DNA from 3 places in the Methylobacterium indicum genome. Region 2 is predicted to be linked to each of the others. Evidence: riboswitches for the same ligand, from Rfam matches in the RefSeq annotation. Region 2 holds a riboswitch; each other region holds the start of a gene.
What was found. A riboswitch is a leader RNA that binds a small molecule or an ion and turns the genes downstream of it on or off. The one in region 2 is predicted to bind thiamine pyrophosphate.

Region 1 (6,734 bases), 1.6 Mb from region 2:
GCGCGGCAGAGCGACGACCAGGAACGGGGCCAAGGTCAGGAGCAGCAGACCGGTGCCATCCTGGAGGCGGGATCGCGCGGCCATGAGGCTCGTCCCATGCGTGAATGGCGGGGACCTTGCGGGAGGAATGCCTTACGGCCGGTAAAGCGCAATGTCCGGATTTTGCGGGACTGATCCTCGACTTGAAGGGCAGGGTGTCCGTGGCGCCTTCAGCGTAACGGTTAGCTGGCGCGCAACTGCTCCCGTCCGCGACGATCGCGTGCACCAACGAAAACGGCGCCCCGCGGGGCGCCGTCCTGTCGTGTGGCGTGATTTCGCTTGGGAATGCTTGGCGGGACTTGACGGGACTTGGAAGGGCCTGGCGAGCTCAGGCCGTCGGTGCGGCGGCGAGGCGCGGCGCCGGGCGGGCCTCGTCCTCGCCGACGAGGTGGAAGGCGGCCGGACGCCGGAACAGGAACCGGGCCGGGGTGTGGCGGATCACCCGCTCGATGGCGAGCGGCACCACCACGGCGGTCAGCGTCACGAGGAGCGCGACGAGGCCGATATCCTCGATCACCCCGCTGCGCACGAGGGCCGTGCGCAGGGCCGCCATCGGCAGGAAGAAGGCGAGGTAGATCACGATCGAGCGCTCGCCGCAGGCCCGCAGGGCGGCGGTCACCGGGCCGCCGGCCCGGGTGAGGAGGGCGGCGGTCGCCACGATGGCGAGCGCGCCGGCGGCGCCGAGCATCAGGCTCACCACCGGCAGGCTGGCGAGCGTCGGGTGGGAGGTCAGCCCGGTCGGCGTGAAGACGAGGAACGCCTCGATCGACGCCCAGGCGGCGAGGCCGAGGAGCGCGAGGCCGGCTCGCGCCCGCACCCAGTCGGCCAGGGCGAAGATCCGGGCGGCGAACAGGTAGCCGGCGACGAAGTAGACCAGCCGGTCGCAGAACTCGTCGATCAGCGTCGAGCCGGTATGGACCGGGGCGAGCTGGAGGAGGGCGGCGCCGATCAGCAGCACCGGCCAGGGCAGCCGGCGCAGGAGCTTCACGACGACCGAGAAGACCGCCAGCAGGTAGATGAACCAGAGGGTCGAGTAGGGCTCGATCAGGCCGTGGGCGAGATGGGCCGCGAAGGCGCCGGGCCCCGCGCCGTCGGTGATCTGGCCGTACTTCACCGCCGACTGGAGCACCATCCACAGCAGGTAGAAATACGCGAAGTGGACGATGCGCCGGTCGGCGAAGAGCCGCCAGTCGCGATCGACGACCCGGCCGACGAACAGGCCCGAGAGCAGGAAGAAATCCGGGATCCGGAAGGGTTTGGCGAACTCCACGACGTGATGCATGAAGCCCTCGCCCCCCATCGCCTCGCCGACCCCGAGGGTCGAGTGCATCATCACCACGAGGATGATGCAGATGCCCTTGGCGACGTCGACCCAGGCGCGGCGCCCCGGGGCGGTCCCCGCGCGCGGGCGAACGGGATCGTCCGGCCGGACCGAGAGGGCGGGTTCGGTGTTGGGACGGGCGGACATCGGGCGTCTCCGGAGGATCGCCCGGGAGGCTGCCAGGGAGACGTAAAGATCGGATCGGGCCCGGTCCCGTAAATTGCGGCGAACCGGGCAACAGGCGATTCACCTTACCGCCCGAGGGGCCGCCGGCTACCGGACGCTCCGCTTCGTCTCGCGCCGCGTCCGGGTCATCCGCGTCGCGGCGTGGAAATCGTCGGGCTTGGTCCGCACCCAGGCGAGGAAGCGGGCGATCTCGGGCTCGGCCCGCAGGCTCTCGACGTCGTTGAGGCGCCGCGCCAGCTCCGCCTCGCTGTGCCGGGCATGGATCGCCGAGTGGCAGATCTGGTGCAGCTGCACGGTCTCGCCGTGGGTGCCGCCCTTCAGCTTCGGCGTCAGGTGGTGCCGGCTCTGGCGGGCACCGGGCGGGATCGGCCGCTCGCAGAGCGGACAGATGACGGCGGGGCGGGTCCCCAGACCATGGGTCGAGGGGTCGTCGTCGCGCCAGCGCCGCTCTCGACGTCCCAAGGCCAGCTCCTGCAAGGGCGGGGAAAACTCCTCCGTATCTGGGTCGCCGGGCGGCCGGGGTTCAAGGCCGCGTGGGCGATGTCGCGGGGGCCCGGATGCCGCAGCGTCCCTCGGGAACGCCCCCGGAGCCGCGATTGACAAACCTCCCCCGCCGCCGGACAGTGATGGGGTTACCGAGGGGAGCCCCGCCGGCAGGGGCTGAGATTGGACGAGCGCGCGTCCTGACCCTTGAACCTGATCCGGTTCGTACCGGCGGAGGGACGGGAACCTGCCATGACCGACGTGACCCGTGCGTCCTCGCGCCCCGAGGCCGGATCTCCTCGCCCGGAGAGATCCATGAACGCACCCATCCTCCCCCCGAAAGATCGTCCGAAGACCGTCACCACGGGGCCGGTCACCGGCTCGGTGAAGGTCTATGCCGCGCCCAAGGACCGGCCCGACCTGCGGGTGCCCTACCGCGAGATCGCCCTGACGGATCCGGGCGAGGCCCCGGTGCGGGTCTACGATCCCTCGGGCCCCTATACCGAGACGGACGCGCGCATCGACCTGTCCGCCGGGCTGCCGGAGATCCGCGCCGGCTGGCTCGCCGCCCGCGGCTACGCGGCCGTCGCCCCCCGGGCGGTGAAGCCGGAGGATAACGGCTTCGTGCCCGAGGATCGGCTGGTGGCGCCGTGCCCGGCTCCCCGCACGGTCCGGCGGGGAGAGACCGGCCAGAGGGTGACGCAGCTCGAATTCGCCCGGGCCGGGATCGTCACCGAGGAGATGATCTACGTCGCCCATCGGGAGAACCTGTGCCGCGAGGCGATGCTGGCGCAGGCCGAGGGCAAACTCGCCGATGGCGAGAGTTTCGGGGCCGCGATCCCGCCCTTTGTCACCCCCGACTTCGTGCGCGAGGAGGTGGCGCGGGGCCGGGCGATCATCCCGGCCAACATCAACCACACCGAACTTGAGCCGATGGCGATCGGCCGCAACTTCCTCGTCAAGATCAACGCCAATATCGGCAACTCGGCCGTGACCTCCTCGGCCGCCGAGGAGGTCGAGAAGATGGTGTGGGCGATCCGCTGGGGCGCCGACACGGTGATGGACCTCTCGACGGGGCGCAACATCCACAACATCCGCGGCTGGATCCTGCGCAACGCCCCGGTGCCGATCGGCACCGTGCCGATCTACCAGGCGCTGGAGAAGGTCGGCGGCGATCCGCTCAAGCTCGACTGGGAGGTGTTCAAGGACACCCTCATCGAGCAGGCCGAGCAGGGGGTGGACTACTTCACCATCCATGCCGGCGTGCGCCTCGCCCACGTCCCGCTGACGGCCCGGCGTGTCACCGGCATCGTCTCGCGCGGCGGCTCGATCATGGCGCGCTGGTGCCTCGCCGGGCACCGGGAATCGTTCCTCTACGAGCGCTTCGAGGAGATCTGCGACATCTGCCGCGAGTACGACGTGTCGTTCTCGCTGGGCGACGGGTTGCGGCCGGGATCGATCGCGGACGCCAACGACGCCGCGCAGTTCGCGGAACTCGAGACGCTCGGCGAACTCACCAAGATCGCACAGGCCAAGGGCTGCCAGGTGATGATCGAGGGTCCCGGCCACGTGCCGATGCACAAGATCAAGGTCAATATGGACAAGCAGCTCGCCGAGTGCGGCGAGGCGCCGTTCTACACGCTGGGCCCGCTCACCACCGACGTGGCGCCGGGCTACGACCACATCACCTCGGGCATCGGCGCGGCGATGATCGGCTGGTTCGGTACCGCGATGCTCTGCTACGTGACCCCGAAGGAGCATCTCGGCCTGCCGAACCGCGACGACGTGAAGACCGGCGTCATCACCTACAAGATCGCCGCGCACGCCGCCGACCTCGCCAAGGGCCATCCGGCGGCGCAGGTGCGGGACGACGCCCTGTCCCGGGCCCGGTTCGACTTCCGCTGGGAGGACCAGTTCAACCTCTCGCTCGATCCCGATACCGCCCGGGCCTACCACGACGAGACCCTGCCGAAGGACGCCCACAAGGTCGCGCATTTCTGCTCGATGTGCGGCCCGAAATTCTGCTCGATGAAGATCACCCAGGACCTGCGCGCCGACGTGCTGGCGATGGAGGCGGCGAGCGCCGTGGTCGGCGAGGCCACACCGCTCGACGAAACGGCCCGCGCGGCCGGCATGGCCCAAAAATCGGCGGAATTCCTGGGCGAGGGCGGGAGACTCTACGTCGACGCCGGATGAGCGCGTCCTCCGCGCGCCCGACCGGTCGGGCGCGCGGAACCGATCCGGTCGCCGGCGCGCCGCGCGAGGATGTCACGAATGCTGATGCAGGCCCCGAAGGCTCCGCCGGACCCGGCCCGGCCGGATCGCGCCGGATCGCGCCCCAGCTCGATCGTGCGCCGCCTCGTCGTCTTCGCCCTCGGCCTGGCGGTGCCGATCCTGATCTTCGGCGGCGTGGTCCTGTGGCAATTCGCGGGCGCTGCCCGCGCCCGCCTCGAGGCGGAGGCGCTGGGGCGGGCCCGGATGGAGGCGGCGGCGGTCGACCGCGAGGTCGCGAGCCTGACCGCCACCCTGGAGGCCCTGACCCTGTCGAACGCGCTCCAGCGCGGCGACGTGACGGCCTTCCGCGAGCAGTTGCAGGAACTCTTCCGCCGCAGCGGCCTCTCGGCGACCCTGCGCGATCCCGATGGCCGGCGGCTGATCGACATCGGCGCCGAGCCGATGCCGGAGCGCCTCGATGCCGCCGATGCGGCGGCCCTGGCCGGACGGCCGGCGGTGTCGGGCGTGGTCGACGGGCGCTTCCGAGTGACGGTGCCGGTGATGCGCCGGGGCGGCGAGGCGGTCCTGTACCTCCTGTCCTTCTCCCTGCCGACGGACCGGATCCGCGACGTGCTGGCCTCCGGCGGGGTGCCGAAGGACTGGGTGATGAGCGTCGTCGACCGCGACGACCGGGTGCTCACCCGCACCCGCGCGCCGGAGCGCTTCACCGGCACCAAGGCCCCCGACGACCTGCGCCTCGCCACCGGCCCGGAAGGGACCTGGCGCGGCACCTCGCTGGAGGGCCAGCCGTTCTTCATCGCCTATGCGCGGGCGGGCGTGCCGGATTGGCGCATCGCCGTCGGGGTACCCGAGGAGGCGCTGGCCGCACCGGTCCGGGCCTCGCTCGTGTGGTTCGCCGGGCTCGGGATCATGCTGGCCGCCATCGCGGCCGTCCTGGCGCTGGCCTTCGCCCGCGGCATCGCGGCGCCGCTCCAGGCCCTGCGCGACCAGGCGGTGGCGCTCGGCCGCGGCCGGCCGGCCCCGGTGCTCGCCGGGGTGCCGGCGGAAGTGGCGGCGGTGAGCGCCGAGATCGCCGAGGCGGCCCAGCGCCAGCGCGAGCGGGCGAGCGAGCGCGAGAGCGCCGCCGCGGCGCTCCGCTCCGAGACGCAGCGCCTCGAAGTGCTGAACCGGCTCGGCACGGCGCTGGCGAGCGAGCTCGACCGGCAGCGCCTCGGCGACGCGGTGGTGGAGGCCGCCACCCACCTGACCGGCGCGGCCTACGGCGCCCTGTTCGAGCGGGTGCCGGAGGGCCCGGACGGGCCGGAGCACTGGCAGCTCCTCAGCCTCACCGGCGGCCCCCGCGAGGCCTTCACCCGCTTCGGCCTGCCGCGGGTGACGACCCTGTTCAGCCAGACCTTCGCGGCCGGCGGCGTGGTCCTGAGCGAGGACGTGACCACCGATCCGCGCTACGGCAGCCACGGCGGCATGCCGAAGGGCCACCTGCCGGTGCGCAGCTACCTGGCGGTGCCGGTGGTGTCGGGCACCGGCGCCACCCTGGGCGCGCTGCTGTTCGGCCACCCCGAGTCGCATCGCTTCGGCACCCGCGAGGCGGCCCTGGTCGAGGGCCTGGCCGGGCAGGCCGCGGTGGCGATGGACAATGCCCGCCTGTTCGCCTCGGTGCGCCGCGGGCAGGACCGCTTCGAGGCCGCCGTCCAGGCGGTGCGGGGCGTCCTGTGGACCAACGGCCCCGACGGCCGGATGACCAACGACCAGCCGGCCTGGGCCGCGCTGACCGGCCAGACGCCGGACGAGTATGCCGGCTACGGCTGGGCCGAGGCGGTGCATCCCGACGACCGGGCCGCCAGCGTCGAGACCTGGAACCAGGCCGTCGCCGGGCGCCGGCGCTACACCCACGAGCACCGGGTGCGGCGCCACGACGGGGTGTTTCGCACCTACGCCATCCAGGCGGTACCGGTGCTCGATCCCGACGGGACGATCCGCGAATGGGTCGGGGTGCATTCCGACATCACCGAGCAGCGCGCGGCGGAGGCGGCGCTGCGCGAATCGAACGAGGAGATCCAGCGCTACGCCTACATCGTCAGCCACGACCTCCGGGCGCCGCTCGTGAACATCATGGGTTTCACGAGCGAGATCGAGGCGAGCCAGGACGACATCCGGGCCGCCCTGGCCGGCCGGCCGGAGGCCTCGCGGATCGACGCCGACCTCGTCGAATCGGTGAGCTTCATCAAGGCGGCGATCACCAAGATGGACGGCCTGATCAACGCCATCCTGAAGCTGTCGCGGGAGGGACGGCGCAACTTCCAGCCCGAGCCGCTGGCGATGACCGCCCTGGTCCAGGGGCTCGCCGACGCGCAGCGCCACCAGGCCGAGACGGCGGGGGCCGCGATCACGATCGGCGACCTTCCCGGCCTCGTCGCCGACCGGGTCGCCGTGGAGCAGATCTTCGGCAACCTGATCGACAACGCGATCA
Region 2 (6,734 bases):
CTGTTAACTACAATCAATATGCGGATATCAAATTAATACTTATATTTATTTATAACTTGAAGCATATATTAGATTTAAGCAGTGGAATCGTGATTGGAAAAATATCGACCACAAAAACGGTGAAGTCATGATAATTACCAAACATACGACTGTACGCAATAAAGACATTAAAAGATATGCTTGGTCAGAGCTGCGAAAATTTCATAACGTCAGATATACATCAGATTGTCACATTAATCTTTTATCCGTCCCACATAAATTTAAAAAATTTGCAGATAAACAAGCATCGCATATCAGATATTCTTTGATACAGGCCAGAGAATACGCGGTAGCAGCCGAAACCGCCACACTCGCAACGAGGCCAGTTTTATTATATTATAGCTGCATGAGTTTAGCATTGGCTGAGATACTTATGAAACAAGCTGGAGACAGCAGCCTGGACAAGGCTCGGTCTGAGCATAACCATCACGGCCTAAGCTTACAGGCCGATGAAGAAAAATTCGGAAACATTCTGATTTTTTGTCTGTTGCGTCAGCGCTAAAGGCGATCCCGATGTTTAGGAATAAAACCACGCGCGCCGGCACATTCGAGCTCTGGCATAAATCTGCCAGAGGCATGCCGATCATAGGGCGCTATACCGAACTTTATGCTGACGGGCCGTCGGTAAGTCATCATGCAACTATTTTGTATCCTGGGGATGTAGAATACAGCCGCATCGAAAGATCTGGAATGAGCTTGATAAGCGCACTCGGCAACATACCGTCGATGTCAACTATCCTTCACACATACGGTGTCGATTCTGAATTTGTTAGAGGCAAGGTCGAAAGAGTCATAAATTACGCAAATAATTCCAATGTTATATCTCATATAATACATCCAATGCCTCAAAACGAAAGCGACAATTTTTTTCCCTTTTCGAGTTTAAAAACCCGCGAGTCGATGGATTTGAGTTTTACAGCAATGAAAAGATGGGAGGTGGGATATTTAATCTATCAACTACTGGCGAGTATTTTGATGAATGTCTAACCCCTGAAGCTATAAATACAACCACGGAAAATGTTATGTTTTGGAAAAAGGATGCAATAATGAATGAATTTGGCTACATTTATGTCGCACTGCATATTTTAGGAAATTTTGCACGTTATTTTCCCGATCTTTGGATCAAATCTGTAGAAAATAGTGAGCCGATTGCTACCATTGCAGAAAGCTTCCTCGAAATTGCTGAGGAAAAACTGCCCCTACTTTGTCTCAATGAAATGTCGAGATCATGTCATATCGCTGCCGGTTGATCATATTTCGACGCTATTAGTTGATTAATACATCACAAAAACGATACTAAATACTTTGTTTCACACAAAAACATCCCGATAGACGCTATGGTACAAATCGTAACATTCGCCTGGATTGCTGGGAAGCCCACTTTGCGGGGTTATCCGAACGAGGCTCTTGCAACAACTCGCGGACTCCCACCGTGCGCGCCGGCTTTCATTACTGAACGGAAGCCCAGACCTCACCCCCCGGGAGAAAAATAACCCACGCCTCTTGCGGGGCGGTGATTGAAGCGGGCCGGGTCGCGGATTCAGATCGACGCCTGGATCAGCACCCCAACCGTCGGTGCCCGCATCACCGCCCCCATCATGGCCACGGCTGCAGCCCCCACCGCGCGGCAGGACGGCGCCGTCGTCGGATCAAGGCCGCCCAGCGCCACGACCGGCATCAAGGCGGCCGCCTCGCCGAGCGCGGTAAGCCCCAGGGCCGGCCCATACCCCGGCTTGCTGGCCGTCAAAAAAATCGGGCTCAGGGTCACGTAATCCGCCCCCGCTTCCCGCGCCGCCCGCACCTCGGCCAGCGAATGCGCCGAGACGCCGAGCAGCGCCCCCTGCCCCAGCCGCGCCCGGGCCGGGGCGACCGCCGCCGCGTCGCCGAGCTGGACGCCGGCCGCCCCCACCTGCGCCGCCAGTTCCACGTCGCGCCCGATGGTCAGTGCCCCACCGACCCGGGCGAGCTGGGCGACGAGATGTTCGGCGAGCGCCGCCCGCTCCGGGGCGGGCAGGTCGCGATCGCGCAGCCAGATCCAGCGGGCGCCGGCCGCCAGGCAGGCGGCGACGCGGGTCTCCAGCGGCTCGGGGCAGCCGTGCCGGTCGGTGACGACCAGGAGGCGGGCGGGCAGGCTCACGAGCCGACGAGGCCGAGTTGCGGGCTCGACGGCTCGGCCCGGGCGCGGCGCGGGATGCGGCCGGCGCGATGCGCCAGGCGGCCGGCCTCGACGGCGTGGCGCATCGCGGCGGCCATCCGCACCGGATCGTCGGCCTTGGCGACGGCGGTGTTGAGGAGGACGGCGGCGGCCCCCAGCTCCATCGCCACCACCGCGTCCGAGGCGGTGCCGATGCCGGCATCCACGATCACCGGCACCGGGGAGCGGCGGCAGATCAGTTCGAGGTTCGCCGGGTTGGCGACGCCCATGCCGGAGCCGATGAGCGAGCCCATCGGCATCACGGCGGCGGCCCCGAGATCGGCGAGCCGGCTGCACACCACCGGATCGTCGTTGCAATAGGGCAGCACGACGAAGCCGGACTCGACCAGCTGGCGGGTGGCCTCGATCGTCTCGGCGACGTCCGGGTAGAGCGTCTCGCGGTCGCCGATCACCTCGACCTTGATCCAGTTGGTGCCGAGCGCCTCGCGGGCGAGCTCCGCGGTCATCACCGCGTCGCGGGCGGTCTCGCAGCCGGCGGTGTTGGGCAGGAAGCGAGCGCCCTTCAGCCGCGCCACCGTGTCCGAGCCGTGGCCGTGGAGCGAGATGCGGCGGATCGAGACCGTCACCACCTCGGCCCCGCTCGCCCGCACCGCCTCGCTCATGATGGCCTGCGTCGGATAGCCGGCGGTGCCGATGAGGAGGCGCGAGGCGAGCGTCGTACCGGCGATGACGAACGGATCGTCGTGGGAATCTGTCATGGGGTTTCTCCAGATTTCATAGGTAGTTCGTCCGAGCGTCTTGCCGATATCCCACCCACGACCTCATCCTGAGGTGCGAGCGCATGCGAGCCTCGAAGGAGGGCTCCAGAGATCGCAGCGGCTTCTGGAGCCCTCCTTCGAGGCTCAGCGATCTTCGATCGCCCGCACCTCAGGATGAGGTTGGAGGATGGGAATCACCAACAACATCGAGCGTTGCCGGAAAGTTCTTCTGATCGATCGTTCCTGCATCGAGCTTGTTCTGGACGCAGTTTCGTCTGGCCAAATGCTTGAGGCGATCCCAATCACTTCGGATCAGCGCTTCCTTCTTTGCCCGACCCCAACCTTTGATGCGCCGCTCCATAGCGATCGCATCCGTGATGCGCTCGAACATTTCGGCATAGACGAGTGTCACGGGTCGGCGCTCGCGGGTGTAGCCAGGATAGGTGCCGGTCTGGTGCTCGCCGAGGCGCTTGTCGAGGGTCTCACCACGTGCCGAGCCGACATAATAGCTGCCATCGGCGCATCGAAGGATGTAAACGAAGGCGTTCATGAAAACATGTCTCCGCCTGCTGATTCATAGTAACGGACACCCGATCTCCAACCCCAAATTTCATCCTGAGGTGCGGGCGATCAAAGATCGCTGAGCCTCGAAGGAGGGCTCCAGAAGCCGCTGCGATCTCTGGAGCCCTCCTTCGAGGTCAGTCCATCGCTGATGGACTGACACCTCAGGATGAGGTCGAGGGCGGGGATGGTGAAAGCGTCCGTGATGCTGCACGATCCTATCGAACGATCTCCCAACCGCTACCCGCCCTGCATGGCGCGCACGATCTCGACGCGGTCGCCCTCGCCGAGCGGCGTTTCGGCCCAGGCGCGCTGGCGCACCACGGCGCCGTTGAGGGCGATGGCGAAGCCCTGGGGGCCGGAGAGGTCGAGGTCGGCGGTCTCCTCGCGCCACAGGGCGTCGAGGGTGGCGGCCGCGCTGTCGCGGGGCTCGCCGTTGACGAGGATCTTCATGGGGTCTCGCGGGACGACGGGGTGAAGCGGGCAAGGCCGAAGGGCGCGGCGACCGGCAGCGTCTCGCCGCGCAGGATCAGGGCGGCGACCGCCTCGGCGGTGACGGGGGCGAGCAGGTAGCCGTTGCGGTGGTGGCCGGCGGCGAGCACGAGGCCCGGCAGCGCCTCGCCGAGGATCGGGGCGTCGTCGTCGGAGGTCGGGCGAAAGCCGCTCCAGACGCCGGCCACCCGCATCTCCTCGACGCCCGGAAGCGCCCGGCGGGCGCCCTCCAGCAGGGCGTAGAGGCCGCCGGCGGTGAGGTGGGGGTCGAAGCCGGTCTCCTCCACGGTGGCGCCGACGATCAGCGTGCCGTCGGCCTTCGGCGCCATGTGGACCTGCTCGGTCCAGACGACGTGGGTGAGCCGGCCGCTGCGCGGCGTCATCTGCAGCGCCATCGACTGGCCCTTGAGCGGACGCACCGGCAGGGCGAGATCGGGGATCAGCCCCCCCTCCCCGGCCCAGGCGCCGGAGGCCAGCACCGTGGTGCCGGCCCGTAGCGCGCCGGCCGAGGTCTCGATGCCGGTGACCCGCCCGCCCTCGCGGGTGAGTGCGGTGACGGTCGTCTCCTCGACGAGCCGCCCGCCGGCCGCCCGCAGCGCTTGGCGGAGGGCCGCCATCACCCGGGCGGGATCGACCTGGTGGTCGTCGGGGCAGAAGAGGCCGGCAGTGACGGTGGGGCGCAGGCCCGGCTCGCGGGCGCGCACCGCCGGGCCCGACAGCCACTCGGCGGCGAGGCCATCGCGCCGCTGCAGCTCGTGGCGGAAGCGCAGGCGCTCGACCTCGTCGCGGCCGAGCGCGATGACCAGCGTGCCCTCGCGGCGGTAGTCGATGGTCAGGCCGGATCCGGCCTCCAGCTCGTCGCGGAACGGGTGCCAGAGGCGCTGGCTCTCGACGCAGAGCGGCGACAGGCCCTCGCCGCCGGGCTCGTGCTCGGCGGCGGCCGCCAGCATGCCGGTGGCGGCAAGGCTCGCCCCGTCTCCGGCCCGGCCCCGCTCGACCACCGCGACGGCGAGGCCGGCGCGCGCCAGCCGCCAGGCGACCGAGAGGCCGATCAGCCCGGCGCCGATCACCGCGACATCGGCGCGCTCCGGCAGCCGGTCGGTCTCTGGGGATGTCGCCGGCCCGCTCCGCCGTCCGATCGCTTGCGCGTGCACCCTCGTTCTCCACGGTCGCCCGAAGAGAGTGGACAGCGCCCGGCAACCGGATGATGCGCGAAGCCCTGAACGGGCCTGTCCAATCCCTACGCCGGTATGAGCCGGATCAGGTTCGAAGGATTTCCGCGCCGACCGAGGCGTAAGAGCCTGCAGTCCAGCGGTGTCTCAGCCCCTTGCCGGGGATCTCCCTGGAACAGCCGGAATGTGGCGAGCCGGCCCACTTTCGTCAACCGCCCTCGATCAACCGCCCTTGCCGGGCCGGTAGATCGCCATCTCCTCGGCAATGCCGTCGAGGGGGTGGGTGCCGAGGAGTTCGGGATCGCCCCACAGGAAGTCGACGAAGGGCTTCGACATCAGGAGGGGCTCGGACAGGATCTTGTTGAGCTTGGCGAGCCGGCTCGCCAGATTCACGTCGCGGCCGATCACCGTGAAATCGAGCCGCGCGCCGGAGCCGACATTGCCGTAGGCCGCCTCGCCGTGGTGAAGCGCGATGCCGATCTCGATGCGGGTGGGAAAGCGCCCGGCCCGGTTGGCTTCGTCGACGCGCCGCAACGCCGCCTGCGCGGCCGAGAGCGCACCCTGCGCCGCGCCGCCGAGATCGTCGCCGCTCTCGCGAAAGATCGCGAGAAGGCCGTCGCCCATGTATTTCAAGACCTCGCCGCCCTCGCTCTCGATCGGCGGCACCAGGCAGTCGAAATAGGTGTTCAGCAGCTCCACCGAGGCCTCGGGGGTGAGGGCGTCGGTGAGGTGGGTGTAGCCGCGCATGTCGGCGAACAGGATCGCCGAGCGGATCCGCTCGACCTGGCCGCGGCGGATGAAGCCGGCGAGAATCGCCTGGTGCGGCCCGTCGCCGACATAGACCCGCAGCACGTGGTCGAGCCGCGCGTTGAGCCCGCGCATCTCCATCACCGCCGACAGGGTCGGGATGATGAAGCGCAGGATCGCGAGGTCGTCGTCGGCAAAGCCGCGGGGATCGCGGGTCGCGAAGGTCACGCCGTTCTTAGTGCCGTTGGTGAAGAACAGCGGTACGGTGATGTAATGGGTGTAGCCCGCGCTTTTGAGCTCCGGGACGATGCTGAACTGGTCGTCGGGCGTCTGGCGCAGATCGAGGATCAGCCACTGGCCGGTGGCGTAGACATGCGCGAAGGGAGAACGGGAGAGCGCCTTCTCGGACGCCTCGCCGTGCGGAAAGAGGCGGAAGCTGACGCCGTCCTCCCGGGTCCAGAACCGGCCGACGCCGGAATAGTCCGAGTGCAGGGCGTCGATGGCGGTGGTCGCCCGGTCGACCGGCACGCCGAGGTCGTTCAGCCGCTCGGCCATGCCGGCCAGGAGATCGCCGGATTCCGGCAGCCGCGCGCCTTCGCTGAGCAGCCAGTCGCGCAGCGCCACGCATTCGCGAAACAGGCCGATCGGAATGTCGCTCGCCTCCGACCCGTCCGCCGCGGCCGTGGGCGTCGGAGCGGAGTTGGGGCGAGGCTGGTCGGACATGGCTCTGACATGGGCTTCACCGTGCGGGACGGCAAGGCTTGGGGCAGGGACGATCGGCAACCGGTACGCCCACTCGACCGGGAGGAT
Region 3 (6,734 bases), 2.6 Mb from region 2:
CGAAGTCGTCCGCCGCGGCCTCGGCGCCGGCCTCGATCTCCGTCATCGTGACGAGGTCGAGCAGGCTGAAGCGGCCGTCATGGTGCCAGCCGGCCTCCGGCGCGGTCATCCGGCCGATGGCGGTGATGCGGGTGACGCCGGCCGCCGCGAGGTCGTCCGCCAGGGTGAACAGCCGGGTAGGCGAGGCCGCGAGGCCCGCGCTTTGGAGGTAGGCGCGGTGAGGCGCTACCAGGGCCGGCACCTCGGCGAGATCATCCACCGCCACCACGGCGACGGTGCGGTTGAGGCCGGACGGGCTCAAGGGCACGGCCGCATCGAGGTGGACGACGCTCCAGGGATCCTCCGGGTCGCCGAGGAGCACGATCTCGTCCCCGTCGAGGGCCCGCATCTCGTGGCCGCTGCGCCAGGCCGCGATGGCGGCGGCCTCGCCCGGATCCAGACCCCGGCGCGGGTGGCGGGTGCTGAGCGCCGCGAGCGCATGGGCGATGTGCCGGGCGAACTCGTCCGGCGCCACCGGCCCGCCGCGCTCCACGAACAGCATCTGCGGCGCGTAGCAGCCCTGCTGCTCGTAGCGCACCACGTCCTGGGCGGCAGCATGGGCCACGGCGGCGGCCCGACGGCTGTCCAAAGCCTCGCGGCCGACCATGGCAAAGCCGATGCGGTGGCCGTGCGGCAGGAACCGGGCGGCGATCGGCACCCCGGCGCGCAACGCCTCCAGGGTGGCGTTGCCGCCATACGCCATGACGCAATCGGCCGATCCCAGGAACGTCGCCTCGACGCCGCTCTCGCCGCCCTTCCACCAGGTCACCGCCAGGCACTCGCCGAGCTCGGGATCGGCCTCGGCGAGTGCCTGCGCGAACCAGCCGGCGGTCAGCGGCTCGGCCGAGGCGAGCTTGCCGATGCTGCCGGCCTTGACTAGCAGACCGGCGACGAGGCTCCACAGCGGCAGGGCCGGGACGTTGCCGGCCCAGACATGCAGGAGCAGATCGGGCCCGCGCGCCCGCACGAACCCGCCCTTCACCGCCGGCCGGAAGCCGTCGAGCACGCCCGGATCGGAAAAGTCCTCGGCGAGGAAGCGCAGGAGCTGGGGCCGCCGGAAGGTCTTGAGGTAGCGCGTCAGGCCGAGCCGCACGGTCTCGGCATCGTAGCCGGTGACGACCGGCAGCAGTGCCTCGGCCTTGCGCCGCAGGGGATGCGTGCGGTCGAGGAGGCAGGCGCTCGCCCGGTCGATCGCCTGGACGATGCGGGCGGTCTCCATGCCCCGCAGGGTATCCCGGGCACGGACCCGGACATGGGCGCAGAGCGCCCGGGCCTGGGCCTCGTCGAGCACCGGCAGCGCCACCGCGACCGTCTCGCCCCAGGCCCGGTGCGCGACGACCCGCCGGCCGACCGCGCTGGCGAACGGCCCCGGCAGGTAGCCGGCCTCCTCGACCCCGCTCGTCCCGCGATCGCTCATGCTCTCGCCGGTCACCCTTGGGCGGCGGTCAGGAACTCGGCCACCGCGACCGAGCAGCCGCGGGACGCCGAACCCTCGACCCGGCCGAGCAGCCGGAAGCCGCCCGGCACGATCACGCCGGCATCCTCGGTCAGGATCGCCGAGACCGAGTTGAAATGGGCGAGGTCGTGGTGGACCAGCACGCCGGTCTCGCCCTCGGGCAGGTCCCGGCCGGTCAGCGGATCGACGACGCGGCTGCGGATCCAGTGCGGGCCGGACTTCACCGGCGGGCAGACCGCGTTGCCGTCGTCGTAGAACTGGGTGCTCAGCTCCGTCATGCCGTACATGTTGAGGCAGGCCTCGCGCGGCACCCCGAAGGTCCGCGAGAGCGCGTCGTAGAAGGCGTCTGGCTCGATCTCCCGCGACTGGCCCTTGAAGCCGCCGGTGTCGAACAGGACACTGCCGGGCGGCAGGGCGATGCGCCGGCCCCGTTCCGCGAGCGCGTCCAACACCGGCACGAAGGCGTAGGTGGCGCCGAGCAGCGCATAGGGCTCGCCCGAGGCCTCGGCCCGCTCCAGCGCCGCCACCAGCCCGTCGAGGTCGAGCCCGCCGGGGCCGATGAAGACCGCGCTGTCGGGCGTCCCGAAATGCGTCTTGGCCAGGGCCAGGTAATGGGCGAGCGACGAGTTGGGGAGCGCCGCCTCGTCGGGAAACAGCAGGCCCATGCGGATCGTGTCGCGCCCGCGCATCACCCGGGCGGCAAAGCCCTTCAGCATCGAACGGTCGTAGACCGCCAGCGTCGGGTGGTAGCTGCGGCCGCGCCCGCTGCCGGTGGTGCCGCTCGTCATGAACACCCGCGCGGCGTCGTCCGGCGGACAGCAGCTCAGGGTGAGGTCCTTGAACGCCTTGATCGGCACCGCCGGGATGTCGCGCCAGCGCCGCAGGCTAAGCGGCGTGCGCCCGCGCGCCTGGGCGAAGCGGCGATAGGGAGCGTTGTGCGCGTATTGGTGGGCGAAGAGCCGGAGCGCCATCGCCTCGAACTCCGCCTCGTCCGCCCCCGGCCGACCGATGAAGTCGATCAGGGCCTCGACGATCTCCGCTTGCGACATCACGGCCACCTCGCGCCCCATCGTGGGCGTCGGCCGTGCCGGGCGTGAGATCCTGCGCGAAAAGACGGCTGGCGGCAGCGCCCTCGTGGCGGCGCCAAGGCGGCCGTGCCGGTCCCGCATCCCTCCGCCGGCATGACCCGGATCAGGTTCATAGGGTCACCGCGGCGCCCGGACGGGTCCGGGCCGGCGGAATCTCAGCCTCCTCGCGAGGCTCCCCTGGGAGGGGAGGACAGTGGGGGGCGGGGGAGCGGGTGTCAAGGCGAGGCCTTACGGCCGCGACAGCCCCTCGGCGAGGCGCCGGAAGGCGTCGAGGGCCCTCTCCAACGTCGTCTCCGGCGCGTCCGACGCCGCGACCCAGAGGGCGGCATGGAGCGAGGCACCGGCGAGGAGGCGTGCCGCCGCCTCCGGGTCGACGGGTGGGATCGCGCCGTCGGCGACGAGACTCCGGATGCGGCGCGTCGTCTCGGCGAGGCAGGCATTCTGGCTCGGCCAGGTCGAGGGATCGCCCAGCACCGCCGGCCCGTCGAGGAGCACGATGCGCTGGATCTCGGGCTCCCGCGCCATCTCGATATAGGCCCGGTACTCGTCGAGGAGGCCCTGCCACGGGGTCTCGGCCCGCTCGCCGACGACGCGGAGGCGCGCCGCCATCTCGGCGTCGATCCGGTCGATGACCGCCTGGAGCAGGCCCTTCTTGTCGCCGAAATTGTGATAGAGCGCGCCCCGCGTCAGGCCGGCCTCGGCGGTCAGGTCGTCCATCGAGGCCGCCGCGTACCCCTTCGCGGCGAAGGCCTCGCGGGCGGCCTTCAGGAGCTTCTCCTTCGTCTGCTCCATCCCTTGCGCGCGTCGTCCGGCCACGGCTTCCCCCTCCCTCGACATACACATCGTATGTGAATTGACATACGGCGCGTATCCATGCTCTTTCGCATACGTCTCGTATATCGAAGTCGAGAGCGAAGGAGCAATCCATGCCGCAGACGACCGTGACCCCGACGCCGACCCGCGAGGCGATCTTTCCGCCCGGACGGCAGGCGCTCTACGACAAGCACCGCTACTCGGCGGCGATCCGCTCCGGCGACCTCCTGTTCGTCTCCGGCCAGGTCGGCAGCCGCGAGGACGGCTCGCCCGAGCCCGACTTCGAGGCCCAGGTCGCGCTCGCCTTCACCCGGCTCGACGCCGTGCTGGCGGCGGCGGGCTGCTCCTTCGCCGACGTGGTCGACGTGACGACCTTCCACACCGACCCGGAGGCGCAGTTCGACGCGGTAATGCGGGTGCGCGACCGCGCGATCGGCGCGGCGCCCTACCCGAACTGGACCGCCGTCGGGGTGAACTGGCTCGCGGGCTTCGCCTTCGAGATCAAGGCGATCGCGCGGATCCCGGCGCGCGGCTGAAGCCCCCTGTCCGGGCCTCAGGCCCTGCCGCTGCGCATCGCCATCCGGCCGCGCTCCAGGATACGGACGGGATCGCCGAAATGCTCGTCCATCTCCGCCTCCGTCTCGTCCGGGTGGCCGTGCCCGATGAAGTGGGCGAGGCGCTCGTGCTCCTCGACGAGCGCCCGGTTCTGGCGGTAGCCCGCCATCATGAGCCGCAGGCACAGGCGGGTCTCGGCCTGGAGCGTGTCGTAGCTGCGCGACAGGCGCTCGCTCCGCGCCTCCTCGACGATCCGCTGATGGTAGCGCAGGTCGAGATCGGCGATCTCCGCCCAGTCGCCAGCGCCGAGCAGGACCGCCATCCGGTCCGTCAGTTCCATGAGCTCCCGCGCCAGGACGGCCCGGCCCGGGCCGGCCATCACCCGCCGGATCGCCGCGATCTCGAGGGATTTGCGGGTGAAGTAGATGTCGACGATGTCGCCGGTGGCGAGATCGACGACGAAGACCCCGCGATGGGGCTCGGCGCGCAGGAGGCCTTCCTGGACGAGGCGCTGGATCGCCTCGCGCACGGGGCCGCGGCTGACGCCGAACTGGGTCGCGAGCGCCATCTCGTTCAGCTGTCCGCCGGCCGGAAAATGCCCGTCGAGGATGGCCGCCCGGATCTCGGAGGTGAGCTGGCCGGCCAGCGTGTTCCGGACGACGCGGCGCAGGCCCTTCGTCCGTCCGGGCGCTTCCGGGGCATTCGACACGATGATGGCTCTTCCGCTCCACGGGTCCCGGGACGGGCGCGATCCGGTTCGCGCCGCGATCGTCCCGGCCGGGGCGATACAGCACGAAGCGGGGGCCCCGTCGAGCGCGCCCGGAGGCTGAGCCCCGGTCTCCCGGTGGAAACCCCGGCGGGGTGTCCGCGGAGGCCGGGGGAGGGGAGGGCGCTCCCGGACGAGGCGGGCGGAACATCGGCCTGCGGGCGAACGATAACCCGGACGATCGAATCCGGCGCCGCCCTCCATCGGCGGCCTCCACGGGACCTCACGACATGACGCAGACAGCGACGCCCGTCTGGCTCATCACCGGCTGCTCCACCGGCTTCGGCCGGGAACTGGCCCGGCTCGTCCTCGACCGCGGCTGGCGCGCGGTGGTGACGGCACGCGACGCCGCCCGCGTCGCCGACTTGGCGTCCGGCGCCGAGGACCGGGCGCTCGCGCTCCCCCTCGACGTGACCAAGCCCGATCAGGTCGCGGCGGTGGTGGCGCAGGCGACGCAGCGGTTCGGCCGCATCGACGTCCTCGTCAACAATGCCGGCTACGGCTACCAGGCCTCGGTCGAGGAGGGCGAGGAGGACAAGATCCGCGCCCAGTTCGACGCCAACGTGTTCGGGCTCTTCGCGATCACCCGCGCGGTCCTGCCGGTCATGCGGGCGCAAGGGAGCGGGCACGTCGTCAACATCACGTCGGTCGCCGGGCTGATCGGGTTTCCCGGTTCGGGCTACTATGCGGCCAGCAAGCACGCGGTCGAGGGCTGGTCGGACGCGCTCGCCGCCGAGGTCGGGCCCCTCGGCATCCGGGTCACCTGCGTCGAGCCGGGACCGTTCCGCACCGACTGGGCCGGTCGTTCGCTGGTCCAGACCCCGAGCCGCATCGCCGATTACACCGAGACGGCGGGCGCCCGCATGGCATCCACCGCGGAAAAGAGCGGGACCCAGGCCGGCGACCCGGTGCGCGCCGCCGAGGCGATGATCCGGCTCACCGAGACTTCATCCCCGCCACGCCACCTGGTGCTCGGCGCCTTCGGCTTCGAAGCGGTGACCGAGCGGCTGCGCGGACGGTTGAAGGAGATCGAAGCGTCGGAAGCGGTGAGCCGCGGGGCGGATTATCCGGCGGGGGCTTGAGGGCGTTTCGGCGCGGTCAGGACACTCTCGATCCGGCAAAACGATCGGAAACCCTGTGCGTCATTCCCGGGTCCGCGGAGCGGAGCCCGGGATCCAGGAACACAGGTGGCCGAGAACAGGGCGGATCCCGGTCCGCTTCCGTGCGGCACGAACTGCGGTTCCGGATCCCGGGCTCCCGCCTTCGGCGAGCCCCGGGATGAGCTGGCGCGTGCGATGAATGTCGGTCTGCGCGGCCGGTATTCGTCGCCACGCTTTTCAAACCGCGTCCGCCCGCGGCATGCCCGCGCCCGCCCGGGCGAAGGGCGTGTCCGGCACCCGCGGCGCGAAGCGGAACAGGCCGGCGGGCGCCACTGTCTCCAGTTCGCCCGCCTCCAGGTCGCGGGCGATCACCACCAGGAAGGCCGGCGCGTCCTCGGCCGGCCGGCCGAAGGGGCGGGGACGTGAGAACAGCGTGCCGACGCTCTCGACCAGCACCGGCCGGTCCGATTCGACGACCCGTACCAGGCCCTTGAGGCGCAGCAGGCGCTCGCCGAGATGGCCGGCGAGGTTGTCGAGCCAGGCCGCCAGATCGTCGTAGGGGAGGGGGGCGGACGGACGCGCGAGCCAGACCGCGACGCGGGGATGGGTGCCGGCGGGCTCCGCCCGGAGCAGCGCCGGATCGAGGCCGATCCCCGGGAGCGGCGCGAAGGCAGCCGCCACCGCGGCCGCGCGGTCGGGATCGGCCACGATGACGGCGAGCGGGTTGAGGGCGGCGACCTCGGACATGGCCTCCGACGGACGGCCCGAGGATGCGGCGTCGAGCTTCGTCACGACGATGCGGTGGGCGGCGGCCCATTGCGCGGCGGCCTCCGCGAAGGCGGCGGAGTCGGGCCCGCGCAGCGCATCGTAGGTGGCGAGGACCGAGACCCGCATCGGGAAGCCGGCGAGGCTCGCCA

Region 1: linked by a shared signal. The riboswitch ahead of thiC (phosphomethylpyrimidine synthase ThiC) and the one ahead of thiO (glycine oxidase ThiO) in region 2 are both predicted to bind thiamine pyrophosphate.
Region 3: linked by a shared signal. The riboswitch ahead of miv_RS17865 (LuxE/PaaK family acyltransferase) and the one ahead of thiO (glycine oxidase ThiO) in region 2 are both predicted to bind thiamine pyrophosphate.

What each region holds. Positions count from the first base shown of each region.
Region 1 covers NZ_AP024145.1:4,815,985-4,822,718, forward strand. The annotation lists gene miv_RS22335 (hypothetical protein) at 1-84, opposite strand, end outside; gene miv_RS22340 (acyltransferase family protein) at 368-1,507, opposite strand; gene miv_RS22345 (HNH endonuclease family protein) at 1,634-2,008, opposite strand; TPP riboswitch at 2,175-2,286, shown strand; gene thiC (phosphomethylpyrimidine synthase ThiC) at 2,345-4,225, shown strand; partial or broken gene miv_RS33825 (GAF domain-containing protein) at 5,174-5,839, shown strand; partial or broken gene miv_RS33830 (sensor histidine kinase) at 5,885-6,734, shown strand, end outside.
Region 2 covers NZ_AP024145.1:6,405,336-6,412,069, forward strand. The annotation lists gene miv_RS33970 (YaaC family protein) at 128-541, shown strand; gene miv_RS29715 (YaaC family protein) at 969-1,289, shown strand; gene miv_RS29720 (thiamine phosphate synthase) at 1,580-2,176, opposite strand; gene thiG (thiazole synthase) at 2,173-2,952, opposite strand; gene miv_RS29730 (GIY-YIG nuclease family protein) at 3,122-3,502, opposite strand; gene thiS (sulfur carrier protein ThiS) at 3,754-3,966, opposite strand; gene thiO (glycine oxidase ThiO) at 3,963-5,159, opposite strand; TPP riboswitch at 5,225-5,358, opposite strand; gene miv_RS29745 (adenylate/guanylate cyclase domain-containing protein) at 5,400-6,647, opposite strand.
Region 3 covers NZ_AP024145.1:3,824,452-3,831,185, reverse strand. The annotation lists gene miv_RS17870 (acyl-CoA reductase) at 1-1,456, opposite strand, end outside; gene miv_RS17865 (LuxE/PaaK family acyltransferase) at 1,468-2,544, opposite strand; TPP riboswitch at 2,664-2,762, opposite strand; gene miv_RS17860 (TetR/AcrR family transcriptional regulator) at 2,812-3,399, opposite strand; gene miv_RS17855 (RidA family protein) at 3,510-3,932, shown strand; gene miv_RS17850 (GntR family transcriptional regulator) at 3,950-4,660, opposite strand; gene miv_RS17845 (oxidoreductase) at 4,948-5,799, shown strand; gene miv_RS17840 (CobW family GTP-binding protein) at 6,055-6,734, opposite strand, start outside.